Regions from separate parts of the Solibacillus sp. FSL H8-0523 genome, predicted to be linked through region 3. Evidence: predicted binding sites of a transcription regulator. Region 3 holds the regulator's gene; each other region holds the start of a gene.

Region 1 (10,841 bases), 310 kb from region 3:
TTGATTTTTTACAAACATCTTATGAATTAAACCATCTCCTACCAACGATTCTTTTAGTCATCGCCAGTTATTTGGCGTTAGAAAAATTCAAAATCCACCCTGCTTTTGTTATTTTGGCTGGACTTTTAATCGGCGGTTTATTTTTATAATGGATAATTACGACATTTCACCGATATAACCTCTGAGTATCTTTTTTGGAGGTGAGTAACATGCGAATTGGGACTTGGAGTGCTACAGGCTTAGGAATTTATAACAACTACAACAAACAATACAACGCGATGAACAAGGCTTTGTACCGTATTTCTACAGGCTACCGTATTAATAGTGCCGCAGATGATGCAGCAGGTCTTGCCATTTCGGAAAAAATGCGTGCTCAAATCCGTGGCTTAAATATGGCCGGCAAAAATATTCAAGATGGTATATCACTCATTCAAACAGCAGAGGGTGCACTAAATGAAACGCACGCAATCGTTCAACGTATGCGTGAGCTATCGGTGCAAGCGAGTAATGACACATTAACTGACGATGATCGAAAGCTCATTGATATTGAATTCCAAGAGCTCAAAAAAGAAATTACGCGTATCTCAACGGATACCGAATTCAATACCCGTACCTTATTAAACGGTGACTATAAAGATAACGGCTTAAAACTTCAAGTTGGCGCCAACAGTGGGCAACAGATTGAAGTGTTAATCGGTGAAGTAAGTAGTTCCTCATTAGGTTTAGATAATTTATCAATTTCCACTAGAGAAGATGCAGAAAAGTCACTTGGACAGCTTGACAAGTCCGTACAGCAAACATCGATGGAGCGCGCTCGTTTAGGCGCTTATCAAAATAGGTTAGAGCATGCTTATAATGTAACGATGAATACAGCAGAAAATTTAACGTCTGCGGAATCACGCATTCGGGATGCAGATATTGCAAAAGAAATGATGAATTTCACAAAGGCAAGCATCTTAATGCAAGCCGCGCAATATGCCATGCGCCTGCATATGCAGCAGGCACATTCGATTTTAGATTTACTGAGCACCGGTTTAACACCGAAAAAAAGATGGGGTTAGCATTCGCTAACACCCATCTTTTTATTTAGACATGCGTAGTGTAATTTCACTCACGACAATCATCACAACCGGAATAAGATAAAATTGCGGCTGCATTAGCGCACACAGCATCACAATCACTGCTTGTACAACACTCAATTGGCGCAACAATTTCGCAACCGCTTGTTTTCTCGTATCACGCGGCACAGGATACAGCATATCCATACGGAAATCCCCTGCATGCATCAGCGTATATTTTAATTGTAGTGTAGTCGCAAAAGCCATTGCAGCTACCACAATCCACGTGACAAACGGAATATTGATGAACGCCGCTATGACAGCAGCAATCGCCGTTAAGCGCACCCATAAATAAAAGTGATCATCGGTACGAATAAACGTACGATAAACTAAATAACTCTGTGTATTGCCCTTTTTAAAGGCAATCGATTTGTAAACGGCATCTAACCATGCACGACGCTTCACTGAACCTTTTAAATGCGGTACATCGGTGAAGTAATTGGCAAAACGATAAAAGCCCATCATTCGATTTTGCTCTAATTTAATAAAATGCTCATACGGTACAGGGTTATTTGCGACTTTCTTCACTAGTGTAAAAATATAAAACGCAAGGATTACTAAAAATCCTGCCCCCATAAAGCCCGATGCTAATGACATTTGAATAGCTAAAATTGAAATAACCGCACGTACTAAACGATCGAACAGCACCGCATGTCCACGATTCGCAAACCGATAGTAAAACTCTGCTTGTACATTAAGCCATTTTAAAATCGCCACAAATAATACTGTAACCCAAATTGAAAAAGCAGATAAATCCGTCACCGCTTTTAATAATGGAATCGCCACAATTATCAGTACAACAGGGACCAGTACTTGCGACCAAAATGTCCAATTCATCGCCTTTTTGAAGTAGCCCATCATTTGGCTTTCAAGTGGCAGTAAATACACTTGGTCCGGCTCGCGTAGAAGCGTCACCGGTCGGCTAAACGCCACAACGATTCCAACAATAATCGCAATGAGCCACTCGGCAGGGAAATCCAGCTCGACAACTTTTAACCATTCACTATATTGATAGCCTCCCGCACCAACAATAAACACAAGCACAATGGCGATATGGCCTGTAAAAATGAAGCGCATGTATTTCATCACTTCGCCGATATAGTGCGTGAAGCGCTTCGCCCAAACACTATGCATGTTGTTCATTGTCTTGCTCCTTTGTCATAGCAATATACAAATCATCAAGTGTGGCAGTTGGCATATGAAACGCCTTACGTAAATCATCCATCGTTCCTTGCGCACGCACACGGCCTTCATGTAATAAAATAATGCGGTCACAATGCTTTTCAGCAGTCGATAAAATATGCGTCGACATTAAAATCGAAGCCCCATCACGTTTCTTCGCATCCATTTGATCTAACAGCGACTGAATTCCAAGCGGATCTAAGCCAACGAATGGCTCATCAATAATATAGAGACTCGGATTAACTAAAAAGGCACACATAATCATGACCTTTTGACGCATCCCTTTTGAGAAATGTGACGGAAACCAATTTAAGCGCTTTTCCATGCGGAATTCTTTTAATAAACCTTCCGAACGCTCCTTCAATGTCTTTTCATCTAATCCATAGGCCATTGCCGTTAATTCTAAATGCTCTTTTAATGTTAATTCTTCATATAATACAGGTGTTTCTGGAATGTACGAAAAGCTTGAACGATACTTGTCCAGATCCTCTTTTAACGTCACACCGTTTAAACGAATTTCCCCTGCACGTGGTAGTAGCGTTCCGATAATATGCTTAATCGTCGTACTTTTCCCCGCTCCGTTTAAGCCAATTAGGCCAACAAGCTCGCCTTTGTTAATTTCAAATGATAAATCTTGAATAACAGGTTTTTTCGTATAGCCGCCTGTTACATTTTGTAATTGTAAAATCGTCACAGTGGTCACTCCTTTTTTCTAAATTTTAGTTTATCAAAAGCAATTGCAGTTGAACACTGAATGCGTCTTTTTCTTCCCAACTTATGGTGATGAACCCTATTTTCTATGATAAAATGAAGGAAAATATCACATAAAAGGAGCGCTTAATGATGAGTGATTGCTTATTTTGCAAAATTATCGCCGGAGACATCCCAAGCTTAAAAGTATATGAGGACGAGCATGTGTATGCATTTATGGACATTATGCCTTTAACAAAAGGCCATACATTATTAATTCCGAAAACACATTGCAAGGACCTTTTTGAAATGTCAGAAGACGTTGCACGCAACTTATATGCAGCGGCGCCAAAAGTGGCCAATGCAATCAAAGCAGCATTCAATCCAGTTGGCATGAACACAATTAACAACAACGGTGCAGCAGCTGGTCAAACAGTATTCCACTACCACTTACATTTAGTACCACGCTATGATGAAACAGATGGTCTAAAAGTAGAATGGAATGGCCGCCAAGCAGAGTTCCCAACAGATGTGCTAACAGACATTTCAGCACAAATTAAAAAAAATCTATAATTAATCTGCGGTACCAAAAGCAAACACTTTTAGTACCGCCCTTTTTAACTATTTGCCTAACAGCATGGTTTAATAACTGTAGAAGATGGAAAAGAGTGTATTCAGGAAAGCTATATAGAAAGGAAGTCTATTTATGAAAGCAAAATCATTTCTTTTAGGGTTAACAACAGGAATCGTCGGCGGAGCTGTTGCTGTTTTATTTTCTGCCCCACAATCAGGTTCACAGCTACGTCAAAATATCGCAGGTAATACCACGCAAGCCAAATCAAAAATGCAAGATGTACAAACCGAATTGAACAACGTCAAACAATCCATTATGACGTTAATGTCTGAAGCGCAGAATAATATGCCGAGTATAATAAATGAATTGAAGGATAACTTCACTACTTTTAAAACAGAAATCGAACCAGAAACCGAAAAACTTAAACAAGAAATTGAGGGTTTACAGAATTCTATTAAAGAAATCGAGAAAAATATTCCTCAAGGTAAAAAACAAGAGCAATGAATAGTCATTCATCGCTGATTCTTTATTACTAGTAATTCCAGAAAAATACGCAATAAAAATTCCATAAATATCATTTTTTAGTATTTTTAAACCAAGATTTAATTATTCAATTATTCTAACTTTAAACTTTTTTCTTTTATTGCTATAATATTTTTAAATGATAAATGAAAGAAGAAGGTGATTGCTTTGACAGAAGATTTATACTCGCAAAGAGAGGCTATGCTATTTAGCCAAAGAGTCGCACAATTATCAAAAGCTCTTTGGAAAGCTATCGAAAAAGATTGGCAAACTTGGATCAAGCCTTTCGATCTAAACATTAACGAGCACCACATTTTATGGATTTCGTACCACCTAAAAGGCGCCTCAATTTCGGATGTAGCTAAATTCGGCGTCATGCATGTATCTACTGCCTTTAACTTCTCAAAAAAGTTAGAAGAGCGTGGATTACTCACTTTCTCAAAACGTGATGAAGATAAACGTAATACATATGTTGAGTTAACACCAGCAGGTTCGGAGTTAATCTTACGTATGTATGACCATTACCACGACACAGAACATACGATTTTACAAGGCGCGTTACCGCTAAAAGAATTATATGGTCGCTTCCCAGAATTTTTAGATGTAATGGCTGTGATCCGTAACATTTATGGCGATGATTTTATCGAAATCTTTGAGCGCTCATTCTTTAATTTCAAAGAAACAATTGATGAATCCGGCAAAAAAATCGGGTCTACTGTAGAATCAACTTTATAATAGACTAAAGAAATGTCCTCATTACAGGTGATGACATTTCTTTTTTTGTCCATAAAATAGTATAATTTTTTATAACATGTTTACGCCTATAGATTTAATGAATAAACTTAGTAAATGATTTATCACTTACATTTAGGAGGTTGCTTGTGCACTGCTGGAAAACCATTAATATCGAACGCGAATATGGAACAACACGGCTTTATTTACTTGCAATCATCCTGTTCGTTCTCGTGTTTTGCTTTTCATATATTACGTTTAGCTTTAATTTTACTGGACGGCATATTGATCATTATTTATGGTTAGTCTTTTTAGTACTACCCTTGATTTATCCTGTTCATAAATTCTTGCATTATCTTGCGTTATTTCAATACAAGAATTCACTAGTCTTTCGCTTTAAGATTCAGTATCATTTTGTACCAATTATTCGTATGCGCCTGCAAACGGGCATTCCAAAATGGGCTTACGTATTCGCGTTAGTAACGCCGTTTTTGGTATTAAACACCGTTTTTATCGTTGGTGGATTTCTTGTACCAGGCTATGCGCATTATTTCAGTGCATTGCTTGCTTATCATTGCAGTATTTGTTTAATGGATTTTTTATATGTCAAAAATTTAAAGTCCGCACCAAACAATGCTATAATTGAAGAGACACCAAGAGGATATGAAATTTTAGTACCACTTGATTTTTAATTTTTTTGCTTAGAGGGGAGGAATAAATTTGTTACTACTTATTGTCATTTTATTTTCAGTAATATACTTATTCCAAATTAATCGAATGACGGCTGCCCTATGTATGCGTCGTGAAATTCCAGAAGAAAAACAACCTAAAATTTTCCGCACAATTAATGTACTGATTACCATTTTATTAGTTAGCCTGTATGTGGAAGTTTTACTCGCTGTTTAACTCGTCAAATAAACATTACTACGTATAAAGGTGATGCACTTGTGCATCACCTTTTGTGTTACCTACATAACCTAGTAAATAAACGCTGCTCCTACGATAATCAATAGGATGAATAATACGACTAATAGCGCAAAACCTGAACCGTAGCCGCCTCCGCCACCATTGTAGCCACCGCCACCACTCATACGCTCACCTCCTTTCTCCTTTTATCCTATGCACGCTCCTTTGTAAAACTTAGGCAATTTTGATATGCAACCATTTTGTTTTTAAATCGTTTATGTTATAGTAACTAGTGATTTTAAAGTTCAGTTAGGAGCGTATTTAAAAATGAAGAAAACACTTTTAGCATTAACATTCGCTGCTTCTTTAGGTTTAGCGGCATGTAGTAACCCTGGTGATGAAGTTGTCGTTTCAACAAGCGTTGGTGACATCACACAAGAAGATTTTTATAACTCAATCAAGGAAATTGCCGGCGATCAGCTTTTACAACAAGTGGTAGTCGAAAAAATCTTGAACGACAAATATGAAGTAACAGACAAAGAGATTGAAGAAGAATTAAAAACTGTTAAAGAACAATATGGTGAAGGCTACGAAGCAGCTTTAGCACAAAGCAACTTAACAGAAGATATGTTAAAAACAAACATCCGCTTCAGCTTATTACAAGAAAAAGCAACGATGGATGTTGACGTAACAGACGAAGAAATTCAAAACTATTACGACCAATCTTCTCAAGAGTTAAATGCTCGTCATATCTTAGTGGAAGACGAAGCTTTAGCAAAAGAGTTAGTTGAAAAACTAAAAGCTGGTGAAGATTTTGCAACATTAGCTAAAGAAAACTCAACAGATACTGGTTCTGCTGAAAAAGGCGGCGACCTAGGTTGGTTCTCTACGGGAACAATGGTACCTGCGTTTAACGATGCTGCTTACGCATTAGAAATTGATGCAATTTCTGAACCAGTACAATCTGACTTCGGTTACCACATCATCCAAGTATTGGACAAACGTGAAGTAAAAGACTACGGTTCATTAGAAGATAAAAAAGAAGAAATCCGTGAAGCGATCGCTGCTACTAAAGGCGACTGGAACACAAAAATGGCTGAGTTAATCAAAGAAGCAAAAGTTGACGTAAAAGACGCTGACTTAAAAGGCGCTTTTGAAAATATGACTTCAGCTGAATAAGCAAAAAAAAATGCGAAGTCCGAATGTGGACTCCGCATTTTTTTAGTTTTTCTTAACAAACTCTGATTTTAATTTCATTGCGCCGAAACCATCAATTTTGCAATCAATGTTGTGATCGCCTTCTACAAGACGAATATTTTTTACACGCGTACCAATTTTTAATGTAGATGAGCTACCTTTTACTTTTAAATCTTTAATCACCGTTACTGCATCGCCATCTACTAATAGATTGCCGTTTGCATCGCGGACAACTAAGCCCTCTTCTTCTACTGCTTCTGCAGCTTGTGGCCATTCATGTGCACATTCAGGGCACACATAGTTTGCACCATCTTCATACGTATATTCAGAGCCACATTGTGGGCATTTCGGATATTCCATTTTACATACCTCCAGTAGTTATTCCCTTCCATACTGTCATACTTCCCGCTTAGAAACAACTTTAGCTCATTAATCTACACGAATTCTACAAAACTAAAGCACTTTTCTTATAAATGATCGATGCGATTTCCGGTTTCTGTTAACCATAGTCCCACACCTAATAATGCGCCACCAATGACATTGCCGATAGTTACAGGAATCAAATTATGTATAAAGTCTCCCATTGTAAACGCTGCGCCTTGTGGGATAAGTGCTGTTACTGAAAATAACATCATATTTGCGATACTATGCTCAAAGCCACCTAAAATAAATGGGAAAATACAACAAAAAATTAGCGCGATTTTCGCCCCTTCACTTTTCACACGATACGTACACCACACCGCCAAACAAACAAGGAGGTTGCAATAAATGCCGCGAAATAAAAGTTCACTAAAGCTAGCAGATGTTTTTAACACGGTCACCTTTTCCACATACATCGCCAAATCACCAACGACATAGCCGGTCATTACGAGTAACCATGCACAAACATAGGCTCCAACAAAGTTCCCACCGTAACTCACAGTCCATACTTTCATAACACTAAACCACGAAATGCGTTTTTCAAGTGCGCCCATGGGTAACACGAGGTTATTACCTGTAAATAAATCCACCCCGCCAAGCATGACCATACAAAGCGCGATACCAAAAACCGCAGCCTGTACAATTTTAATGTACGGTACTTCTGCTGGTGTGAGCATGCCTCCGATGACGATAAAGGTTAGCATTCCAAAGCCAATAAAAAGCCCCCCGAAAAAGGCGAGCATAAGGTAACTAAATACGCTGCGCTCTAAAATTTTTACTTTCTTGTGTGCCATTGCTGCAATCGCTTGAAATGTTTCATTCAATTAGACTACCTCATTTCCTATAGATGTCTCCTAAATTATAACAAGATACGCGCTTCATGTAAGTGAATGTTTGAAAACAGTCTTTTTCTTAACATTCATATGTGAATCACTTAACACTTTATAAAATTATCGTTTAAAAACGAACGTTTCTATTTCATTCAATACAGAAATTCGTGAATATGTCATGAGTTCTGCTCTTTTTTGTTTTTAAGTAAAATAATTTCACGAATTTTCCCACATTTATAGAAAAAGAGTATATTATCAATTTAGAGATTATTTTACTTTACACAAGGAGTGTTTCCATTGACAGTTACGACAAAACGCGCATTTAACTTTAATGCAGGTCCATCAGCATTACCACTTGAGGTTTTACAAAAAGCACAAGCCGAGTTAGTTGATTTTAAAGGCACAGGCATGTCAGTTATGGAGCTTAGTCACCGTAGCGCGACATTTGAAGCGGTACATAACGAAGCGATCGCACGCTTACGTAAACTTTATGAGATTCCTGAAAATTACGAAGTACTATTTTTACAAGGCGGCGCAAGTCTTCAATTCACAATGATCCCGATGAACTTCTTAGCTCAAGGTCAAAAAGCAAGCTACATTCAAACAGGCGCTTGGTCTGAAAAAGCATTCAAGGAAGCAAAATTCTTTGGGACGCCAGTTGAAGCAGCAAGCACTAAAGAAAATAATTATAAAAACATCCCTGCCCTATCTGACATCACTGTCGACGAAGACGCGGCCTATGTTCACTTAACATCAAATAACACAATTTTCGGTACACAATGGAAAACGTTCCCGACAACAGATATTCCATTAATCGCAGATATGAGTTCTGATATTTTATCGAAAAAAGTAGATATTAGTAAGTTCGCGATGATTTACGCGGGTGCTCAAAAAAACCTTGGTCCTTCTGGAGTAACCGTGGTAATCGCACGTAAAGATTTACTAGAAACAGCAAACACAGACATTCCAACAATGTTACAATACGCAACTCATGTGAAAAACAACTCACTTTACAACACACCACCAACATTCGGAATTTACATGTTAGGTGAGGTATTAAAATGGGTGGAAGAGCAAGGCGGATTAGAGACAATCGAAAAACGTAACGAAGAAAAAGCAAAATACATTTACGATACAATTGACAACTCAAACGGCTTCTACTACGGTCATGCGACAGAGGATTCTCGTTCATTAATGAACATTACATTCCGTGTAGCAGACGAAGAATTAGAGAAAAAATTCTTAGCTGAAGCAAAAGAAGCTGGATTCGTTGGATTAAATGGTCACCGTTCAGTTGGCGGCTGCCGTGCATCAGCATACAATTCAGTACCTGTTGAAGCATGTAAAGCACTTGCAGACTTCATGGTGAAATTCCAGCAAGACAATCAATAATCGATTTTACAACTTGAAAAATGCTCCCTCACGTGGGGGCATTTTTTGTCTATATGCGGAGGTGTCGCTTTGAAAAAATGGCATTATAGTTGGATTATTTTAGCGGTAACATTCATTTCAATTATCGTTGCCGGTATTATTCGTTCCTCGGCCGGGGTATTTATCGACCCGTTTGAACAGGACTTTGGCTGGAGTCGTCCTTCGATTTCCCTTGCCTTTGCGGTTTGTTTATTTTTATATGGCTTTTCCGGTCCGTTTATGGCGGCTTTCGTTGAAAAATACGGGCTAAAACGTATGATGCTTGGCTCCATGCTACTATTATCCATTGCCCTTGCCTGCACATTTGTCATGAAACAAGAATGGCAGCTCATCCTTATTTGGGGTGTCATGATGGGCATTGGTTCTGGACTCTTTTTAACCGTACTCAGTACACAGGTTGCCAATCGTTGGTTTGTGAAACGCCGCGGCTTAGCAGTTGGTATTTTAACCGCCGCAACGGCAACCGGACAGCTTATTTTACTGCCTGTCCTTGCAACATTAGTAGATCGCTATTCATGGCAAACTGCGATTTTTTTAATTTTCATATTAAGCATAGTCATGCTACTGATTATCGCGCTCTTTATGCGGAATTATCCGAGCGAAAAAAATATTGGGCTTTATGGAAATGAAGAAGTTACTGAACCTGCACGCATACAAGTTGGGAATCCTTTTAAAATGGCGTTAAACGCTTTAGTGGAAGGGTTGAAGGTGAAGGAATTTTGGCTACTAGCCGGGAGCTTCTTTATTTGCGGATTATCGACAAGCGGACTCATCGGCACCCACTTTATTTCGTATTGTATTAGCTTTGGCATTCCGGTTGTTACCGCCGCTGCCATGCTATCGTTTATGGGCGTCTTTGATTTAATCGGTACCACATTATCCGGCTGGCTAACGGACCGTTTTGATAATCGCTGGCTCCTGTTTTGGTATTACTCACTGCGTGGGTTTTCGCTCCTTGCCTTACCGTTTGCATTAGCTAGTGGCTCGTCTACATGGCTCATGATTTTTGCGATTTTTTATGGGCTGGACTGGATTGCCACCGTTCCACCAACAATCGGCTTAACACGCCAACGCTTTGGACTCGAAAAAAGTGCCATGATGTACGGCTGGATGGTCGCCTTTCACCAAGTAGGGGCTGCTGTGGCGGCTTATTTTGGCGGTGTGGTCTTTGAAGCAATGGGCTCATACAAAATCGCCTTCTTACTAGCAGGCGGATTCTGCTTGATTGCTAGTTTGTTT
Region 2 (10,841 bases), 970 kb from region 3:
ATTTGAAAGCAATTGCACCTGGGATAACTAATTCATTTTTCGCTTTTTGTGCGTCCATTACTTCAGATAGAATCGCTAAACCACCGTCTAATGTTTCGTGGAAACGATCTTCTTCATTTTTAATTACACGCTCGATAAATTCTTGTTTTTCTGTTACTTCTGGATAGAAATCTTGCATGATTGCGCCAACAGTTGGTACTAATTTATACATGAATGGCTTGTCGATGCCGATTTGTTTTGCGTAACGTACCGCACGACGTAACAGACGGCGTAATACATAGCCACGACCTTCGTTTGATGGTAAGGCACCGTCACCGATCGCGAATGCGACTGTACGGATGTGGTCCGCGATAACTTTAAATGGTGTGTTAATATCTTCAGCTGAACCGAAAATTTCTTTTAAATCCACTTCGCCTGGACGTTTGTATTTACGATTAGCGAATTCTTCTGTTTTTTCGATAATTGGCATGAATAGATCCGTATCAAAGTTTGTTGGTACATTTTGTACAACTGAAACGATACGCTCTAAGCCCATACCTGTATCAATGTTTTGCTTTGGTAGTGGTGTGTATGTGTTATCTGGGTTGTGGTTGAACTGAGAAAATACAAGGTTCCAAATTTCTAAGTAACGCTCGTTTTCCCCACCTGTGTATAACTCTTCTTCTGGTGCACCGAATGCGTAATCTTCGCCGCGGTCATAGAAAATTTCAGAGTTTGGACCAGATGGACCCTCACCGATATCCCAGAAGTTACCTTCCAAGCGGATTAAACGCTCTTTTGGAATACCAATTTCTTCGTGCCATACGTTATACGCTTCTTCATCTTCAGGGTGAACCGTAATTGATAATTTTTCTGGTTCAAAGCCCATCCACTTTGGATCCGTTAAAAATTCCCAAGCATAGTGGATGGATTCTTTTTTGAAGTAATCACCGATTGAGAAGTTCCCTAACATTTCAAAGAATGTATGGTGACGTGCTGTTTTTCCTACGTTTTCGATATCGTTTGTACGAATTGATTTTTGGGCATTCGTAATACGTGGGTTATCCGGAATAATACGGCCATCGAAGTAAGGCTTTAATGTCGCTACCCCTGAGTTAATCCATAATAATGATGGGTCATTAATAGGTACTAGTGGTGCTGAAGGCTCAACGTGGTGGCCCTTTTCTTTAAAGAAGTCAAGGTAAAGACGACGAATTTCTGATGCTGTCAATGTTTTAGTCATGTGTTTTTCCTCCTAGTAATGTTGAAGATGATGGAAATACCAATAAAAAAAGCCTCCATCCCATACAAAGGGACGAAGACTGTTAGCTCGTGGTACCACCCTAATTTATAACGATAAGTCGTTATATCTCAGATGCTTGTAACGTAAGCACACGGCAGGAATTAGCTGCACTCTGGAGTAGCTTTCGGTAATGTGTCATGGAGATTTTTTCAGCCAAGAAATCTCTTTCTATACATGGTTACGATTACGTACTTGTTCCATCATCGTTTTCATTTATATTCTTTGTTTATTATAGAAAAATGAAAACCTACTGTCAATCGCCACTTGTTAATAATCGAAACGTTTTTTCGTAAAAATAATTAGGAAGATGGCCGGTACTGTAAAGATGATCATTCCTAAGAAGGCTAAGCCCGGTTCAATTTCGTATAACGCTCCACCTAATAACGTCAAAAGCGCCGCACTTAAGCTCATCGCTAAAGCGGAATACATGCCCTGTGCGTTAGGAATTTGTTCTTTCGGTAATGCTTTTGTAATGTACTGAATAAATGCATAGTGCGCCATTGCAAACGACAGTGCATGTAGTGCTTGCGATACAACGAATACTGGCATATTCGGGAACGCGTAAACTAAAATCCAGCGTAATGTCGAACCAACTGCTGCTAATAGAAGTAATGAAGATGGCTTCCACTTTGTTAAAAATGTGTCTGCTTTTAAGAAATATAAAATTTCAAAGATGACCGCGACATTTAAAATCATGCCAATATAAAAGGCACTGACATTTAATTCTTGTAAATAAATATAACCATAGTTGTAATACGATGCGTGTGCCCCTTGCAGTAAGATCACTACAATTAAAACAACGACAAAACTTTTCATTTTAAACAAGTCTTTCATCGAAATGGAGTTTGATTTTTCCTGCTTCGGTAAAACACTTAACATTGGTGGTGCTGGCATTAATTGAATGATGAGTAATGCTGTTAACCCTAAAATCATCAGCCATAAAATCGTTTGCTCACCGTAAACGCCAGTTAACATACTAATAATTAACACCGCAACCACATAGCCAAATGAACCCAGTGAACGTGCTTTACCATAATGTACTTTACCATGCTGCATTAATGTAGAGGCACTGCTTTCTACAGCTGGTAAAAGCGCTGGATAAAACACACTAAATAACATCGTAATAATAAATAGACCTGCAAATGAATTCACCGGAATATATAAAATCGTGACAATTAATGATGTAAGCGTAAAAAATATTAACACATGTTTATTACTCATAATTTTTGAGACATACGGGAAAATAAACATCGTCGAAATCGCTCGTGCAACGAGTCCGAAACCCATAATAATACTTGCGTCTGAAACTGAAAGCTCTTTATCATTGATCAGCCAACCTGTCCAGTAAGCAATAAAAATACCCCAAGTCGCAAAAAACATAAAAAAGTTCTTCGCTAACCAGCGTTGTTCGTTCATACAAAACCTTCCTTTTTTACAAATTCTAATACATTGAATTTTAGCACGATACATTTTACAATAATGTGAGATATCTCATATTTTTTAATTAGGAGTTGCATTATACTTTGAGAAAGTTAGCACATGATGAAGCGATTCATTATATACAGAACTACCCGATTTCTCACTTTTTTTCATTTGATATTTCACCATTTATTCAGGTATATGAATTTGAGAAAGGCGAATATATATTTTACGAGCAGTCCTATCCTGAAGCGCTTTATTACATGGTAGAAGGCAAAGCGAAACTTTACATTACGCATAAAAATGGCAAAATCTCGTTAATCGAATTTTTAACGTCCCCTACCATTATGGGTGAAATTGAATTATTAAACGAAGCACGCTATTCAAAAGGGATTCAAACCGTCACAAAAACGATTTGCCTTGTGATCCCGTTCCGTGATGTGAAAGATAAACTATTAACTGATCCCGTGTTTTTAAAAATGCTCTGTCTGTTTCTAAGTTCAAAAACGACAAATATGACCGCCAAATATACACAAAACCAAGCGTATCCACTTGAAAACCGGCTCGCTTCATTTATATTACTGTCATCTGACCATGATTTTTACAAAGAAAAGCATACCGAGGTATGTGAATACTTAGGCGTATCTTACCGCCACTTACTTTTTGTTCTAGCGCAGTTTACCGAAGCTGGCTATTTAACAAAACAAAATCGTGGTTACCTTTTATCAAATCGCACAACACTGGAACAATTAGCCTCGGAAATTCAGTATTAAAAAAAAGGCTATTTGAAGTTGCACCTTCAAATAGCCTTTACTAATTATAAGAACATACCTGCGATTGCAGCAGATAATAATGATGCTAACGTACCCGCTACTACTGCTTTTACAGCAAGTTTAGCGATCAAGCTACGTTTGTCTGGTGCCATTCCACCAAGTCCACCGATTAAAATACCCATAGAGCTTAAGTTTGCGAAACCGCAAAGTGCGAATGAAATGATGATACCTGTTTTATCAGATAATTCACCAATCACTGGACCGAAGTTAGAATATGCAACAAATTCATTTAAGATTAATTTTTGACCGATAAATGAACCCGCGCGAACTGCCTCTTCCCAAGGAACACCGATTGCAAACGCAAGTGGAGCAAAGACATAACCTAAAATACCTTCTAATGTTACGTTATCTAAACCGAAGATACCAAATACGCCGCCTAAAATACCATTTAATAAGGCGATTAATGCGATGAAGCATAATAACATTGCTCCAACGTTAACTGCTAATTTCATACCATCTGATGCACCTTGAGCCGCTGCATCAATTACGTTTGTCGCTTCTGAGTTACGCTCTAATTTGAAGTCGTCCTCATTCACTTCTTCTGTTTCTGGAATCATTAATTTCGCCATGATTAAACCGGCTGGTGCAGCCATGAAGCTTGCTGCTAATAAATATTCTAAAGGAACACCTAATAATGAATAACCAATTAATACAGAACCCGATACAGATGCAAGACCACCTGTCATTACTGCGAACATTTGCGATTTCGTCATTTTATTTAAGAATGGACGAATTACAAGTGGCGCTTCCGTTTGACCAACGAAAATGTTAGCCGCAGCGTTTACTGATTCTGCTTTTGTAGTTCCTAATACTTTTGATAAGAAACCACCAATAATTTTAATAATAAATTGCATAATTCCTAAGTAATAAAGAACTGCGATTAAAGATGAGAAGAAAATAATAATTGTTAATACGCTCATCGCAAATACGAATCCTACGTTATCTGGATTTGCTAAGCCGCCGAATACGAAAGTTACCCCTTCGTTCGCATAGCTAATTAATTTTTGTACACCTTCTGAAAGCTTCATCAATGCTTCACGGCCTGCTGACCATTTCAGTACGATAAAAGCAAAAATAAGTTGTACGACTAAACCTGATAAAATGATTCTCCACTGAATCGCTTTACGATTGCTTGACAACGTGATCGCAATACCGATCACGACAAGAATACCAATGATACCCCAAATGTAATCCACTGTATGTGCACCTCTTTTTTAGTTTTGAAAACCTTTTCATTTACATTTACTGACATCCGATTTCGGACGTCATATTAGTTTTTTTCATACTAACATACCCATTTCTATAACATTAATTAATAGTTTTTTATAAAATTTCTGATTTTTACGACATAATTCGACGGTTTCATCTTAAATTTCTACCCCAAATAAACTAAGATTCAAACTTTTTTGTCGAACGAAGTCGAATTTATCTAACTCATTTCACTTTTTACTTGTTTACAAAGATTACTTTTATGCGTTTTATTTACTACAACGATGTGTTACAACTTTAAAAAGTATAAAAAATCCAGTAAATTCTTCGAGTGCACGCGAAGAATTTACTGGATTTAATTTCAAGTATTTACTCATTAAAATCATATGGCGAAATACCATCTATGCCAATTAGTGGATGAATGTATGGTGCTGTTTCCGTCGTTAGTTGCGTCGGCAGTGCTTCACCAATTTTATGAGAATCTACAGTATTCAATAAGCCGAGCTGTTCTGAAGCTGGCTCTTTTGGGGCTGGCTGTGGCTTTGTTTCTGAAGGTTCTTTTTGTTGTGTTACAGGCGGAGCTGCTGCGACAGAATTTACAGTGACTTCTGTTACTAATGCCGGATTTAATCGTGCCTTTAATGTCGTTAGACGCATTAAATCATCGGTCGTTGCGAGTCCTTTTGCCAAGACGTCTGGTTCCCCACATAAAATTAAAAAGTTTTTAGCACGCGTAATACCTGTATAAAGTAAGTTACGTCGTAGCATTTTCGAATAACCGCGCACAACTGGCATAATCACCGTTTGGAACTCTGAGCCTTGTGATTTATGAATCGAACAGCAATAGGCAAGTGTAATTTGATTTAGGTCTGGTCGTTGATACGTCACTTCAATACCATCATATGACACAACAAGGAGGTCTTGCTTTTCTACAGTTTCTTTTGCACGGATAATAGCGATGACTTCCCCCATATCCCCATTAAATACATTGTTTTCTGGCTGATTGACAAGCTGTAATACTTTATCACCAATCCGGTAAATCGTATCTCCGAACACAAGCTCTTTTCGCGTCCCATCATTTGGATTCACGAGCTGTTGAATTTCTTTATTTAAATTATCAATCCCAGCCGGACCTCGGTACATCGGTGCAAGCACTTGAATATCACGAATGGCCTGACCCTTTGCTAATGCCCCTTTGACAACTTGCGTGACTACACTCGTCACCTGGGCACCCGCCGCTTGAATAAACGAACGATCTGACGTTTTTGCCGTTAATGTATCTGGGACAATCCCTTTTTTAATTTGGTGCGCCATTTCGATTATCGTTGAGCCTTCCGCTTGACGATAGACGTCCGTTAATTCGACGATAGGAATTTGTTGTGAACCGAGTAAGTCCTTTAATACTTGCCCTGGACCTACAGGCGGTAGCTGATCCTGGTCGCCAACAAACACAACTTGTACATCTTCATGTAATGCTTTTAGTAACTGATGGGCAAGCCATGTATCGACCATTGACATCTCATCGATAATAATAAGACGTCCCACTACCTCACGCTCAGTCTCCTCATCCTTTTCATGACCGTTAAATCCAAGTAAACGGTGAATTGTCATTGCGGGTAAGCCCGTTGATTCTGCTAACCGTTTCGCGGCGCGTCCTGTAGGTGCCGCTAACACAATGGGAAACGGCTCTTCTTTTTCCGCATACGTTTTCGGATCTAGCGATAAGCCGTGTAGCTCTGCATACACTTCAACTAATCCGCGCACAACCGTAGTTTTCCCCGTACCTGGGCCACCTGTTAAAATCATAACCGCTGAGTTGAGCGCGGTTTCAATCGCTTGGGCTTGCGTTGGTGCATAGGTTACTTCATATTGTTCTTCAATATCGCCAATCGCTTTACGAATTTCGTCACTCGAGAAATTTTGCGCTAATTTATTTTTTTCTTTCAGTTCATTAATTTTACTCGCAATGCCAACCTCACTAAAATACAGGGAAGGCAAATACATACGCGTTTCTTCGCCGCAAATTTTCGATTGCTCACGCATGTCGATTGCAGCTTGTGAAATCGCTTCATATGGTATTTCAATACGTTGACTTTGCTCAAGCATCGATTTCACTTGCGGTAACACCATTTCGGCATCTAAGTAAACATGACCTTCTGACAGCGCCGCCTGTGTTAGCACATGAAAAATCGCCGCCTTAATACGATCTGGGTGATTACCGGTAATACCTAGCTTGGAGCCTAGTTCATCTGCACGAATAAAGCCGACCCCTTCAACCTCTTCAATTAAACGGTACGGATTTTCAGTTAATAGCGTGATCGTTTCCTCGCGATACGCCTGATAAATCTTCATTCCCAGTTGTGGACCAAAGCCCCATTCATTCAGGCGAACCATCACACGCTCAAGCCCTAAGTTTTCTTCAATCGTTTGGCGAATGTGTAACTTCTTTTCAGCTGACAAACGCGGAACGGCATCAAGCGCAGACGCGTCCTCTAAAATAATTGTGAGTGCATTGAGTCCGAGCTTTTCGACAATTATTTCGGCTGTTTTTCGACCGACCCCTGTGAATAAGTCACTGGATAAATAATGGACAATGCCCTGCTCGGTTGTCGGTACTTCCTTTTCAAATGTTTCAATTTGAAACTGCAGTCCGTATTTTGGATGGGTTTTTACTTGCCCGGTAAAGCGGTATAGCTCGTCTTCCGTTAATTTTGGAAAATAGCCAACAACGATAATTTCCTTTTCCTCATGCTGGATATTCGTTTCTTGAATTTTGACACGAACAATGGAGTACATATTCGTTGCATTATGAAATATTGTTACGATGGGGCGACCTAAAATAAAGTTTTTATTTAGCTCGAATAAATTGAGATTTTCCGCCATTTTCATGCCACACTTTCTTTTTTCTTCGTAACGCCATTTTACCATATGGCACCTATACTGTCTTTCGGATCTGCACGTCTGATTTTTCTATTAATTCAGTGCGTTAAAATGTTATGATAGGACTATTATTTATGTAAAGGTAGTGACGTTATGCAATTTAGACCGTGTATTGATTTACATGATGGAAAAGTAAAACAAATTGTCGGTAGTACTCTTGGCTACAAGGACAAAGAAGTGGTAGAAAATTTCACGTCAGAGCATGATGCATCGTATTACGCATCGTTGTTCCAGCAAAACAAGTTAACAGGTGGCCACGTTATTATGCTTGGACCTGGTAATGAACAAGCAGCCATCCGCGCATTACAGGCGTATCCAAATGGCTTACAAGTTGGCGGTGGCATTACGGCCGACAACGCAAATAAATACATAGAAGCCGGTGCGTCCCATGTTATTGTCACTTCTTATATTTTCCATGATGGCATGCTAGACCAAGCTCGCCTTGAAAAATTAGTGGCGGTAGTAGGCAAAGAAAAATTAGTCATCGATTTGAGCTGTCGTAAGCGCGACGACAAATGGTTTGTCGTAACCGATAAGTGGACGAAATTTAGTGATTTTGAAGTAAACGCCGAATCGATTAAACAAATCGAAAACTACTGCGATGAATTATTGATTCACGCAGTTGACGTAGAAGGTAAACGTAGTGGTATGCAAGAAGAATTGGTGCGTGATTTAGCCGCGTGGACGTCAATTCCGACAACGTATGCAGGCGGTGTGCGTTCACTTGACGATTTGAAAAAATTCGAGCTGATTGCTGATGGAAAATTACATGTCACAATCGGCAGTGCGTTATCCATTTTTGGTGGGGATTTAGATTATCATACAGTTGTAGCGTATTGCAAATAATAAAAAGACGACGAGCTTGAAGTGACCCCTAAAAGTTAGACACGGTTATTTCATCTAGGCAGCTTGAGTAAACTGAGTTCGGTATTCTACCGGACTCAGTTTTAATTTTGCCTTGATTCGTTTTGTATTGTAACTCATGTATTTTTCTAGCTCTTCTTTAAACTGTTCGACATTTTCAAATTCCTTCAAGTAAAGAAATTCTGATTTCATAATGCCAAAGAAGTTTTCCATTACGGAATTATCGTGACAATTCCCTTTACGAGACATACTCTGCACAATTCCTCGTGCTTGAAGCGTATGACGATACTGTTTCATTTGATAATGCCAACCTTGGTCAGAATGCATCAGGAGCTGGTGTTCCTCTGGCAAGTGTTCTAACGCCCTCTCCAACATCTCCGAAACCAAAGTATACGTTGGTCTTGAGCCAATTGTATACGTGATGATTTCGCCATTAAATAAGTCTAATACAGGCGATAAATAAAGCTTTTCGCCAAACAATTTAAACTCTGTAATGTCTGTTACCCACTTTTCATTTGGCGCTTCAGCTATAAAGTTACGTTCTAAAATGTTTGGCGCAATTTTACCTACTGTCCCTTTATACGACTTATATTTTTTCATACGCACGATGCATTTTAAACCGAGCGCTTTCATGAGTCGCTGTACTTTCTTATGATTCACTTTTTGCCCACGATTCGCTAGCTCATCACGAATACGACGATAGCCATACCGACCTTCGTGTTCGTTATAAATCGCTTGAATTTCTACTTTTAGCTCGGCGTCTGGATCCGGTCGATTTATCTTCTTCACTAAATCGTAGTACGTGCTACGTGGAATTTCTGCGAATGCCACAAGCGCCTTCACCGAGTATTTATGCCTTAATTCATAGATGACCTTTACTTTGTCTTCTTTGGTGATGTTTCCTTGGCTTGAACTAAGGCGTTCAACTTTTTTAAATACTCGTTTTCCATACGTAGACGGTCGATTTCAGCTTGAAGCGCTTCTGGTGAGCCTTCTACTGGTGCTTGTTTTGGTTGTTTCTTTGTTTCTTTTTTCATGGATGGACGCCCCTTTTTCTTTGATTGAAGGGCATCGAATCCTTTTGTTTCAAACTGTTTTCGCCATTGACGTATGGTTGATGGTGCAGCTATGCCGAAGATAGCCGCTGTTTCAAGTGAGGACGTACCGTTTTCAATCATGAAGTTTAGTACGTCTAGTTTAAACTGTGCTGAATAATTTGTATATTGTTTTATAAATGCATTTATGCCTTGAAGCTCGTACTGTTTCACCCATTTTGGAAGCGCGTTATGATCTACTCCTATTGATCGAGTGATTTCACAATAACTTTCTTTCCCTTCCAAATAGCGTAAAGCTGCCTGTAATTTTTCTTCTGCGGTAAATTTCGCCATATAAAAACTGCACCTCCAATTGTTAGATGTGTCTAACAATTGGGGTGCAGTTCAGCTCGGTGCTCGTCGTCTTTTTATAAGTTTGCCATTAATCGTTTCGCTATCATTTGATATTCCTCAGGACCAATTCCCGGCGCAAATTCTTCTGGTAACTCGTTTAAATCTGGAATTTTCGCGCCCTTTGGTGTGCCCTCTTTTACAATAAGAGGCGCGTTCGTCATTGGATGTGGACCTTTCCAAATTTTATCGATATCTTGATAGTCCCCAACATAATTCCATGTAAACAGCACATTGCCGTAGCCGCGCTCCTCATATTTTCTTGCTTGATCGAATACATGATTATCAAGACTTGGAATCGGTAGCATCCTTGTGACATCGAGTCCCGTTGCCATTTCAAGCGCTTTGGCATAGGCAATGATATGCACCCCACCACGTACGAGCAAATAACCAATCATTTCACGTGCGGTTGGATGATCCGTCATTTCAAACACCCTCATTTTATGCGTACGCGCTCCACATTCCAAGAAGAAATTATGCAGCAGGTCGAGCACTAAATTGCCACTTGAAAACACATATTCGCCGTTCCACGGTTTGCCCATTGAATCGACAGGAAGTGCCGTTTGCGCTGCAGCAATAAAACTTTGGGTATTCCGCATATTTTTCGCATTTTGCATAGGTGCAATATTCGGCACACCCGGAAACGAACTGTTCTTACTAAGTAAATTAATCGTATTGGCAACTAACTCAACATGCCCAAATTCCTCTGCCGTAATGCTTGCCACAAGATCATAAAATGGTTTGAGCTTCTTTTTCCCACGGAAGTTAAAAGATTGGTACATATAATTATTAAGCGTCGACATTTCACCAAATTTACCACCAAGTAGTTCCTGAACTGCGCTCGCCGCA
Region 3 (10,841 bases):
TGGCTACACGATTTCGAGTGAAATGCCGCTATATTAATATACTTTCTAAACATAAATTCAAAAAGATATTTCGAATTGGATTTCAACTCTAATAATATAAAAATACCATTTAATAATAAATAACTTTTAACTTATGAATGAATTTCCTGTTCCAACTAATGAGTTATCCCTTGAAATAAATCAAATAACCTAACATTTAATATAAAAATGATTATTTTTAATCATTTTTAAAATAAGTAAAATAGTTCTGTTATTAATCTAATTTTGGGTATTTACAGGATAAGTGGTTGATGAAATGAACTTTAAATCAATTAGCGCAAGAATTCTATTCAGTTTTAGAAAATGAGTTGGATATTTTAGTAGCTGACTATGAGTTGGCAGGGGCCATGTGACCTCGTACGAAAAGAAGAAAAAAAACACCTCGCATCAATAAAATGATGCGAAGTGTAACTTTGTATGGAACTGTTTTCAAAAAGGAACAAAAGCGTTGCCGCGTGGAAGTTACATCATTCCTGGCATGCCGCCCATGCCACCCATGTCTGGCATACCGCCGCCTGATTCCGGGATGTCTGCTACAACGGCTTCAGTCGTCAAGAACAGTGAAGCTACTGATGCAGCGTTTTGTAATGCTGAACGAGTTACTTTCGCTGGGTCTACTACACCCGCTTCGATCATGTTTACCCATTCGCCTGTTGCTGCGTTGAAGCCGATACCGATTTCTTCACGTTTTAAGCGGTCCACGATAATTGAACCTTCTAAACCTGCGTTTTCAGCGATTTGACGCACTGGCTCTTCTAGCGCACGTAAAATAATTTTTACGCCTGTTGCTACGTCGCCTTCTACTTGGTCTAATACTTTTACTACCGCGCCGTATACGTTTAGAAGTGCTGTACCACCACCTGATACAATTCCTTCTTCAACTGCTGCACGTGTAGAGTTTAATGCATCTTCAATACGTAATTTACGTTCTTTTAATTCTGTTTCTGTTGCAGCACCAACTTTAATCACTGCCACACCGCCAGCTAATTTCGCTAAGCGCTCTTGTAATTTTTCTTTATCAAACTCTGAAGTTGTTTCTGCAAGTTGTGCACGGATTTGGTTCACACGACCTGCTACGGCATCTGTGTTACCAGCACCTTCAACGATTGTTGTGTTGTCTTTTGAAACAATGACTTTTGATGCGCGACCTAACGAAGTAAGATCTGCTGATTTTAAATCAAGGCCTAGGTCTTGTGTGATAACTTGACCACCTGTTAAAATCGCGATGTCCTCTAGCATTGCTTTACGACGATCACCAAAGCCAGGTGCTTTTACCGCTACGGCGTTAAATGTACCGCGTAATTTGTTCACAACAAGTGTTGCTAACGCTTCACCTTCAACATCTTCTGCAATAATTAAAATTGGGCGTCCTTGTTGAACCACTTGCTCTAGCACCGGTAAAATTTCTTGAATGCTCGCGATTTTTTTATCTGTAATTAAAACAAATGGGTTATCAAGAACCGCTTCCATTTTATCTGTATCGGATACCATGTAATGTGAAAGATAGCCGCGGTCAAACTGCATACCTTCGACTACGTCAAGTTCCGTTGTGAAACCTTTCGACTCTTCGATTGTAATAACGCCGTCGTTGCCCACTTTTTCCATTGCATCTGCAATGTATTGACCAATTTCTTCATCACCTGAAGAAATTGACGCGACTTGTGCGATTGACTCTTTGTTTTCTACTGGACGAGAAATGGCTTGTAGCTCTGTTAAAGCAGCTGCTACAGCTTTGTCCATCCCTTTACGGATACCAACAGGGTTTGCACCAGCTGTTACGTTTTTAAGACCTTCACGAATCATCGCTTGTGCTAAAACCGTTGCAGTCGTCGTACCGTCACCAGCGATTTCATTTGTTTTTGACGCTACTTCTGCTACTAATTTTGCCCCCATATTTTCAAATGGGTTTTCTAATTCGATTTCTTTAGCGATTGATACACCATCATTTGTAATAAGTGGTGAACCGAATTTCTTTTCTAACACTACGTTACGACCTTTTGGCCCTAATGTTACTTTTACAGCGTTTGCTAATTTATCAACACCAGCCGCCATTAATGAACGTGCTTCTTCTGAGAATTTAATATCTTTTGCCATATTGTATGTCCTCCTAATTGTTCGCTCTATTTTAGAATTTATTTTTAAATGGATGTGCAGCTAGCAACATACTATGTAAGAACTAGCTGCAAGTTTAAATTTCGTTTTAAATTAACCGACGATAGCGAGTACATCGCTTTCGCGTAAAATTAAATATTCTACGCCGTCGTACTTCACTTCGGTACCTGAGAATTTTGAGAAGATGATTTCGTCGCCTACTTTTACGTCAAGCTCTACACGAGTTCCGTTGTCAAGAACGCGACCCGTACCTACAGCTACAACTTTACCAGTTTGTGGCTTTTCTTTTGCAGAGTCAGGTAATACAATACCGAACGCTGTTTTTTCCTCTACTTCTACAAGTTCGATAATAATGCGATCTCCTAATGGTCTTAACAATTGAAACAACCTCCTAAATATTTGTTCTTTTTAGCACTCTCATCAATCGAGTGCTAACACATTACTAATTTTAATGAATTCCCTATTTTTTTGCAAGTATGTGCGCTAAAAAATTTTGTTTTATCTAGAAATTCCTCTACAATATAGAAGAATTACCTTTGAACGTTACTATATATAGAAAGAAGGTTTATGCTGTGACGAACGTTTCCTCTCCTAAGTTTAAAACACAAAAGACGGCCTTTTATGTGTTATTGACTTATATTATTTGTCAATTATCCGTATTTTTACTTATATTCATTCCTGACTTAAAAAATGCCTTACTGACACTATTTTCTGGAACACCCGATGAGCAGTTAATTAAATTATCTGGCTGGTGGAGTACCGCTTCATTTATGGTTGCCGTTGTTGTAAGCTTTATTCTTATTGCTAAAAATAAAAGTTTTTGGAATGTCTTTAGCGGCGAAAAGATGCCTTTAGGAAAATCAATTGGCTGGGGAGTCATTGGTTTCTTTCTCGTATTTTTAGGGCAAAGCATTGGCGCTTATATTGAGTTCGCACTCGGCATTGAAGTAGGCTCAGAAAACACAGAATCGATTATGGAAGTCACAAAAGTGGCTCCTATCATGATCATTGCCATTGTATTTTTAGGTCCTGTTTTAGAAGAATTGGTGTTCCGTCGTGTGATTTTCGGCTCTATTATTCAAAATTATAACTTCTGGATTGCAAGCATTGTGAGTGCTGTAGTATTCGCTGCCATTCACATGGACTTTACGCACATTCTGTTATATACGATTTGTGGGATGATTTTTGCCTTCTTATACCACAAGACAAAGCGTCTAATTACACCCATCATTGCGCACGTATTACTAAACGGCTTCGTCACATTTATACAAATGAATGCCGATAAATTTCAAGTTTAACAACTGAAAAAGCCCTGGAAGTTTTACACTACGTAAAATTTCTAGGGCTTTTGTTGTTTCATAAAAAAAACGCTACCTCAACGATAGCGCTCTCTATTAACTATTTAATTGTTCCATTTGTTTACGCTGTTGTTCAAGTAGCGCTTCTACTTGCAACTCACGCTCACGTTCTTCCTCCGCTAACTGGCGCTCTTTTTCAGCCACTTCATATTTACGATAACCCATACGAGAAATAACAATACTCACCTCATACAAAATAAAGAGCGGAATCGCAATGATGATGTTCGATACTAAATCAGGCGGTGCAAGTAGCACAGAAATGACGATTAATACGAAATACGCGTATTTACGGAACTTAATCATAAGCTTTGGATTAATGAGCCCTAAACGGGACACAAACAAGGTCACCACTGGTAATTGGAATAGAATACCGAACGGCACGATTAGTTTAAGTAAAAATGAGAAAAACTGATTAATACCAATTGTTGGCGTTATTTCTAAATCACCTGACAAATCCATCATAAAACGCATAATAAACGGGAATAAAACAAAGTAGGCAAAGGCCATACCACCAATACCAAGAATAAACGCATAAGGTATGTATTTTAATGTTGCCTTGCGTTCTGTCTCATGCAAGCCTGGCGTAATAAATGCCCATAGCTGATAAAGCAAAATCGGCGATACGATCACTGCCGCGACAATGAAGGTCACTTGTAAATACACAGTTAACGGATCTCCCGGACTGAAGGCATTCAATGTAAAACTCGCAGCAAGATCGCTGCGTTGAATGTATCGTATAATCGGTTTTGCACTATAGAACCCTGCAAAAAGGGCCATGACAAAGAAAATCGCTACAAAAAATAAGCGCTTTCTCAGTTCTTCCATATGTTCAACAACGGTTAATTCTTGTGGATTCATACTAAGACATCCTTAATTTACTTAACGTCTGTTTTTTCGTTATCTTTATGTTCAATGACCGATTTCTTCGTCGTGTGATCATCTTCGTCATCTGTTAATCCTTTAGTGGCACTACGGAATTCACGTAAAGTCGAACCCATGGCACGGCCTAAAGATGGTAATTTTTTTGGACCAAAAATCAATAATGCAATCAAACCGATGATAATTAGGCTTACAGGTGTAATCGCACTTAAATGCATTTCCACTATAGCCACCTCCTCTATTATTATGTACATTTTACAGTAATTAACGATAAATTGCCATTTATGGTAATGTGAACAATTTGTTACTAATTTGTTATTAATCTGAATTTCGTACTAAATAGATGAGCGCTTGCAGCTCTACCGATAAATCAATATTCATTACTTTAATCGAATCTGGTACCGATAGACGCACTGGTGTGAAGTTTAAGATGCCTTTTGCATTCATATTCGCTAGACGGTCTGTCATCATTTGCGCCGAGCGTGAAGGTACCGTTAAAATAGCTAATTCCGCGCTAAACTCCTCATACATTTCCTCTAAACGATCTGGATGAAAGACAGGGATATCGCTAATCATCGTTCCTTCAAAAGGTGCCTTTGAATCAAATGCCACGACAATACGTGTATTGTGGTTTTTTTGGAAATTGTATTTTAATAAGCCATTCCCTAAGTTCCCGACCCCAATTAGCGCGACATTCATCGCCTCATCCTGATCTAAAGTTTGACGGAAAAATTCGATTAAATAGGGCACATCATAGCCATAGCCCTTCTTACCGAGTGCACCAAAATAAGAAAAATCACGGCGAATCGTAGCCGAATCTATTTTCATTGCATCACTTAATTCCTGTGATGAAATGCGTTTTTTACCTTCATTTGCAAAGTTTTTTAAAAATCGATAATACAGAGGAAGTCTTTTCGTTGTTGCTTGTGGAATTTTTGTTTCTGGTTTCACACATTCTCCTCCTACTTACAATTGGAAATCGTTTTCAAGCCTTAAGTTTAAGCAAATTAATCTTACTAAACTACTAGCCTCAAGTAAAGTATCCATCGTTGCACGCCGCGTGTCCATCCTTTAAACTAAATAGTAGAAACTGAGGTGTAAACATGATTGTCCTACAAGTAAATCAATTATATAAATCCTTCATTACCGATGAAATTTTAAGCGGCGTCAAACTTGAAGTTCAACACCGTGACCGCGTGGCATTAGTAGGCCGCAACGGTGCTGGGAAATCCACATTATTAAAAATTATCGCTGGTCAAATGAGCTATGACTCAGGCGAAATTATTATTCCAAAAGATGTTCGTGTTGGCTATTTAGAGCAGCATGCTGGCATTGATTCAGCTTTATCTATTTGGGACGAAATGATGACAATTTTCGATAACTTGCGCATACAAGAGCAAACACTACGTCAACTCGAACAGCAAATGGCTGACCCGAACGTTTACGAAAACAGCGAAACATACGGTCGCGTGATGGCAGAGTATGACCAAATACAACATGATTTCAAAGATGCAGGTGGCTATCAGTACGAGGCCGACACACGCTCTGTCCTACACGGGATGCAGTTTTTCCCTGCCGACTATGCCTTGCCCATCCAATCATTATCCGGTGGTCAGCGTACACGCTTAGCACTTGCAAAACTATTACTATCAAAGCCTGATTTACTAATCCTAGATGAGCCCACAAACCACTTAGATATTGAAACATTGTCTTGGTTAGAAAGTTATTTAAAGGGCTATGACGGCGCGATTTTAATCGTTTCACATGACCGTTACTTCTTAGACCAAGTCGTGTCTACCGTTTACGAGGTATCACGTACAAAGGTTAGTAAGTATGTCGGAAACTACAGTGCCTACTTAGATGAAAAGGCAAAAAATTACGAGCGTGATCTAAAAATGTATGAGCGCCAAATGGATGAAAAGTCTAAACTTGAAACATTTGTTCAAAAAAACTTAGCCCGTGCATCGACAACAAAAATGGCGCAATCTCGTCGTAAAGTATTAGAAAAAACAAATTGGATGGATTCTCCTGATGGCGATGAAAAAAGTGCAAACTTCGGATTTTCTATCGAACGCCAAAGCGGAAATGACGTATTATCAATCGATGCATTAGCAATCGGCTACCCCGACAAAGAAATCTCATCGAATATTACGATGCGCGTATTCCGCGAAGACCGCATTGCATTAGTCGGTCCAAACGGTGTCGGCAAATCGACCTTACTAAAAACCGTTGTGAAAGATTTAGCCGCATTTTCAGGGGAGATTCGCTATGGTACTAATGTTCAAATCGGCTACTACGATCAGGAGCAAGCAAAGCTCCATTCCAACAAGCCCGTGTTAAACGAGTTATGGGATGAGTGGCCTTTAATGAACGAAAAAGATATTCGCAGTATTTTAGGGAATTTCTTATTTAGTGGTGATGACGTATCAAAATCAGTCAACTCGTTATCCGGCGGTGAAAAAGCCCGTTTAGCTTTAGCCAAACTCATGATGCAAAAATCAAATTTCTTAGTGCTAGATGAGCCGACCAATCACCTTGACTTAGACAGCAAGGAAATTTTAGAAAATGCATTAATCGATTATCCTGGCACACTGCTATTCGTTTCGCATGACCGTTATTTCATAAACCGAATTGCAACAAAGGTTGTAGAATTGTCTGGTACAGGCTCATTTGAGTATTTAGGGGACTATGATTACTACGTAGAGAAAAAACAAGAGCTTGAGGAATTAGCTGCGATGAAGGCTGCTGCAACAGGTTCAAAATCACAAGAGCCTAGCCCGCAAACAAAATCAACGTCTACGATTGATAAGGATGCAAAAAAACGCGAACGTCAAATTCGTCGCGCTATTGAAGATATCGAAAAGAATATGGCAACCCTTGATGAAACAATCAAACAATACGAGGCACAGCTCTGCGATCCAGCAGTTTTCTCGGATCACGAAAAAACGTTAGCAATCCAAACAGAGCTATCACAAACAAAAGATCAGCACGAGACATTCGAAATGGAATGGCTTGAACTCAATGACGAATTAGATCAATTATAAAAATAAGGAGAACGCTCACACAATTATTGTGGCGTTCTCCTTTTATTATTTCACATGAAAGCTTTTTAACATTTGTAGTTTTTGATAGGCCGTATAGGCACCGTAAATCCAACCAAAGAACACAAGTGTTAGTAATGCTACAACCGTATTTACCATAGCAATAATTGGCTGCCACGGCGAATTTGCTTTTTGTGCCCGAAATGGCTGCCTCGCCCCAATACGGATACTCTGAAAAACATCAATCATCTGGCTTCTACCATATACAAGTGCCAGCGGATAAAAAATTAAAGCCAAAATAACAAAGATTCCTCCAAACGAGGCCAAAAAGAGCCCGTTGCCAGACCAGCTCAGTAAATACAACACACCGATGAGTAACGCTCCCCCTATAACAAGTAGCGTAATCATTTTATTACGCTCCTTCAAGTAATTCATGAAAAACACCTCCGTCATCAGTCATTTTTACACTATACCCTTTCTGAAGGGAATTCTTACATTTCACTTTACTATTGTATGATACTAATGAATCCTTTATTTCCAATTAACGATTCGACATATATATAGGTCAATATGCTAATTTCCGACAAAAAAGCCTACAAATTTATACACAATTCAAATTCAGTCATATCAACATATCAACAGTGTTTTCCACATTATCCACAACTAAAATGAATTTTATTCACATGCAGTTGTGAAAAAACAGCCACTATATATAGATAAATCACATTTTACCCACAGGTTATCCACAGTTTGTGTATAAGTACGCATGTTCGCACCTTTTTTAAAATATTAATTTCAGTTTCTGTGGATAATTTTCTGAAAAATTGTGCATTAAATAAAAATTTGTTATAAAGCACATTTTCATATCATAAAATACAATTTACGACTATTTTTTATTATTCTAAAAAATCGGTACTCCTAGCTGTTCCAACTACCTAGAACAAAAAAGCATGATGCGCCGGAAAATTAATTTCCAGTTCACCATGCTTAGTAAGCTGTTATTTCCAGCTTATTAGTTCCATTCCGGGACGACCATTCATCGCTAAATTTCCACGAACACCCGCTTCATACATTTGGTAGGCAGCTGCACCAATCATCGCAGCATTATCTGTGCATAATTTTAAAGGCGGTACATAGAATGGAATACCCTCGTCTTTAAACGCAGCTTCAAGTGCCGTACGTAAACCTTTATTTGCCGATACACCGCCAGCAGCAATAACTTGCTTTACGCCAAACTCACGCGATGCACGTACAGTTTTCGCTGTTAATACTTCTACAACACTGTCTTGGAAGCCTTTTGCCACTTGCTCAGGAATAATTTCTTCACCACGTTGATCCATATTGTGCTTATAGTTAATGACTGCCGATTTTAAGCCACTAAAGCTAAAATCATACGAGCCTTCTTCTAGCCACACACGTGGGAATTTCACCGCTTCTGTCGCTTCATGAGCTAAACGGTCAATATGCGGTCCACCTGGATACGGCATGTTTAATACACGTGCTACTTTATCGTATGCTTCACCTGCTGCGTCATCCCGTGTTTCACCAATTACTTCAAATGAACCATGCTCACGCATCAATACAAGCTCTGTATGGCCTCCTGATACTACTAAAGCCAGTAATGGAAACTCCATCGGCTGCACTAAATTGTTCGCATAAATATGTCCTGCAATATGATGCGTGCCGATTAACGGTAAACCATGTACAAAGGCAAATGCTTTTGCGGCGTTAATGCCGATTAACAAAGCGCCCACTAACCCTGGACCTTCTGTTACCGCTACAGCTGTTAATTCATTCGGTGTCATATTTGCTTGCTTTAGTGCCTCTTCTAATACAATCGTCACCTGCTCGACATGATGGCGTGATGCAATTTCTGGTACAACCCCGCCAAAGCGCTTGTGACTTTCGATTTGTGATGACACAACGTTTGAGATTATTTCCGTGCCATTTTTAATGATTGCTGCTGCTGTTTCATCGCAGCTTGTTTCAATTGCTAATATATAATTGTCCATTATAAATTCACCCACATGACTAACGCATCTTCTTGGTTATCCGTATAGTAGCCTTTACGAATGCCACCGTCTTGGAATCCAAGCTTGCGATATAAATTTTGCGCAACCGTATTTGTTACGCGTACTTCTAAACTCATCGTATCCATATTCGCTTCCTTAGCAACACGAATCGCCTCACGCATTAACGCTTCACCTAGACCTTGTCCGCGAACCGCTTCGACAACTGCTACATTGGTAATTTGCGCCGCATCCACAACAAGCCACACACCACAAAAACCAACTAATTCACCGACTTCATTTTCAGCTACTAAATAATGCGAAAACTTATTTTCGTTGACTTCGTAATAAAACGAATCTAACGTCCACGGTGTCGGAAATGTTGCGAGCTCAATGGCATGAACTGCCGGAACATCTTCTAATGTCATTTTACGATAATGTACCATTATTGTTGCTCCTTTTTCTGTTCCTTAATCCAGTTCGCCTCTGCTTCTGCAATACGGCGATACTGTGGTACAAATGCATGCACAGCATCCACTGAAGGCAGCTCCTGATTTTGCGCTAACGCAATAAGCTCCGCAGCACGTGGTAAGTCCAGCGTAAATGATGCACGCACAGCACGGTCTCCTAATACTTCTTTGATTTTTTCAAAGTAAATGTCAACATCAGTTCCTACGAACATTACAGGACGATTTAACGCATCGAGCTTTGTTAATAGGCCGTCAATATGATCGTGATAATCTTCAATAACCGTCTCCTGTGTTAAACCTTCATACACACCAGCATATACATTTTGACGACGTGCATCAAACAGTGCACATACTGCGTCACTAGACACACGCGCATTCGCTGCAAGCACTTTTAAGCTCGACACACCAACTAACGGCTTTTGCAGTGACCAGGCTAATGTTTTTGCTAATGTTACCCCAATACGCACACCCGTGTACGATCCGGGTCCTTCTGAAACCGCAATCGCATCTAGTTCAGCCGGAGTAACACCTGCTTTTTTCATAACCTCTTCAACAGCCGGCATTGCACCCACTGAATGTGTTAATTTAATATTTTGTACTACCTCTGCAACTACTTTACCGTCCTTTACAACTGCGACAGATAGTGGCGCATTTGCTGTTTCAATTCCTAACCAAATCATTTTAGTAACTCCTCACATAAGCGCACATATTTCTCGCCCATTGGTTTAAATAAAAACTTACGACTCGTATCATCAATACGTGTAATTTCAATTGCCAAACGCTCTTTTGGCAAATCTTCTTCAATTAAATGCGCCCACTCTACAACTGTGACCGCATCGCCATAAAAAATTTCATCCCATCCTAAATCCTCATCGCTATCTTCTAAACGATAAACATCCAAGTGATTTAACGGAATTCGACCCTCATATTGCT

The links. The regulator Rex, encoded in region 3, represses fermentation and respiration genes when NADH is low (regulators of the CRP and FNR family bind a similar motif). The targets are predictions, from matches to a motif close to TTGTGAAATATTTCACAA.
Region 1: NSQ62_RS17600 (formate/nitrite transporter family protein) is a predicted target of Rex. The motif match lies at 8,265-8,282, and genes of this name have one in related genera.
Region 2: yeiL (transcriptional regulator YeiL) is a predicted target of Rex. The motif match lies at 2,762-2,779, and genes of this name have one in related genera.

The regions. Positions count from the first base shown of each region.
Region 1 covers NZ_CP150291.1:3,507,898-3,518,738, forward strand. The annotation lists gene NSQ62_RS17540 (chromate transporter) at 1-149, shown strand, start outside; gene NSQ62_RS17545 (flagellin) at 210-1,061, shown strand; gene NSQ62_RS17550 (ABC transporter permease) at 1,083-2,261, opposite strand; gene NSQ62_RS17555 (ABC transporter ATP-binding protein) at 2,245-2,994, opposite strand; gene NSQ62_RS17560 (HIT family protein) at 3,144-3,563, shown strand; gene NSQ62_RS17565 (YtxH domain-containing protein) at 3,697-4,068, shown strand; gene NSQ62_RS17570 (HTH-type transcriptional regulator Hpr) at 4,249-4,821, shown strand; gene NSQ62_RS17575 (DUF3267 domain-containing protein) at 4,968-5,510, shown strand; gene NSQ62_RS17580 (hypothetical protein) at 5,539-5,724, shown strand; gene NSQ62_RS17585 (YjcZ family sporulation protein) at 5,796-5,909, opposite strand; gene NSQ62_RS17590 (peptidylprolyl isomerase) at 6,052-6,903, shown strand; gene NSQ62_RS17595 (zinc ribbon domain-containing protein YjdM) at 6,946-7,281, opposite strand; gene NSQ62_RS17600 (formate/nitrite transporter family protein) at 7,389-8,165, opposite strand; gene serC (3-phosphoserine/phosphohydroxythreonine transaminase) at 8,469-9,563, shown strand; gene NSQ62_RS17610 (MFS transporter) at 9,633-10,841, shown strand, end outside.
Region 2 covers NZ_CP150291.1:2,854,883-2,865,723, forward strand. The annotation lists gene alaS (alanine--tRNA ligase) at 1-1,222, opposite strand, end outside; T-box leader at 1,288-1,495, opposite strand; gene NSQ62_RS14215 (3-phenylpropionate MFS transporter) at 1,550-2,698, opposite strand; gene yeiL (transcriptional regulator YeiL) at 2,806-3,474, shown strand; gene NSQ62_RS14225 (NupC/NupG family nucleoside CNT transporter) at 3,519-4,730, opposite strand; gene NSQ62_RS14230 (ATP-dependent RecD-like DNA helicase) at 5,113-7,626, opposite strand; gene hisA (phosphoribosylformimino-5-aminoimidazole carboxamide ribotide isomerase) at 7,777-8,529, shown strand; one part of gene NSQ62_RS14240 (IS3 family transposase) at 8,584-9,482, opposite strand; one part of gene NSQ62_RS14240 (IS3 family transposase) at 9,482-9,935, opposite strand; gene NSQ62_RS14245 (manganese catalase family protein) at 10,010-10,841, opposite strand, start outside.
Region 3 covers NZ_CP150291.1:3,819,910-3,830,750, forward strand. The annotation lists gene groL (chaperonin GroEL) at 502-2,133, opposite strand; gene groES (co-chaperone GroES) at 2,245-2,529, opposite strand; gene NSQ62_RS19090 (type II CAAX endopeptidase family protein) at 2,724-3,449, shown strand; gene tatC (twin-arginine translocase subunit TatC) at 3,546-4,367, opposite strand; gene tatA (twin-arginine translocase TatA/TatE family subunit) at 4,385-4,606, opposite strand; gene NSQ62_RS19105 (redox-sensing transcriptional repressor Rex) at 4,707-5,339, opposite strand; gene NSQ62_RS19110 (ABC-F family ATP-binding cassette domain-containing protein) at 5,492-7,432, shown strand; gene NSQ62_RS19115 (hypothetical protein) at 7,478-7,864, opposite strand; gene tsaD (tRNA (adenosine(37)-N6)-threonylcarbamoyltransferase complex transferase subunit TsaD) at 8,428-9,441, opposite strand; gene rimI (ribosomal protein S18-alanine N-acetyltransferase) at 9,441-9,884, opposite strand; gene tsaB (tRNA (adenosine(37)-N6)-threonylcarbamoyltransferase complex dimerization subunit type 1 TsaB) at 9,884-10,588, opposite strand; gene tsaE (tRNA (adenosine(37)-N6)-threonylcarbamoyltransferase complex ATPase subunit type 1 TsaE) at 10,585-10,841, opposite strand, start outside.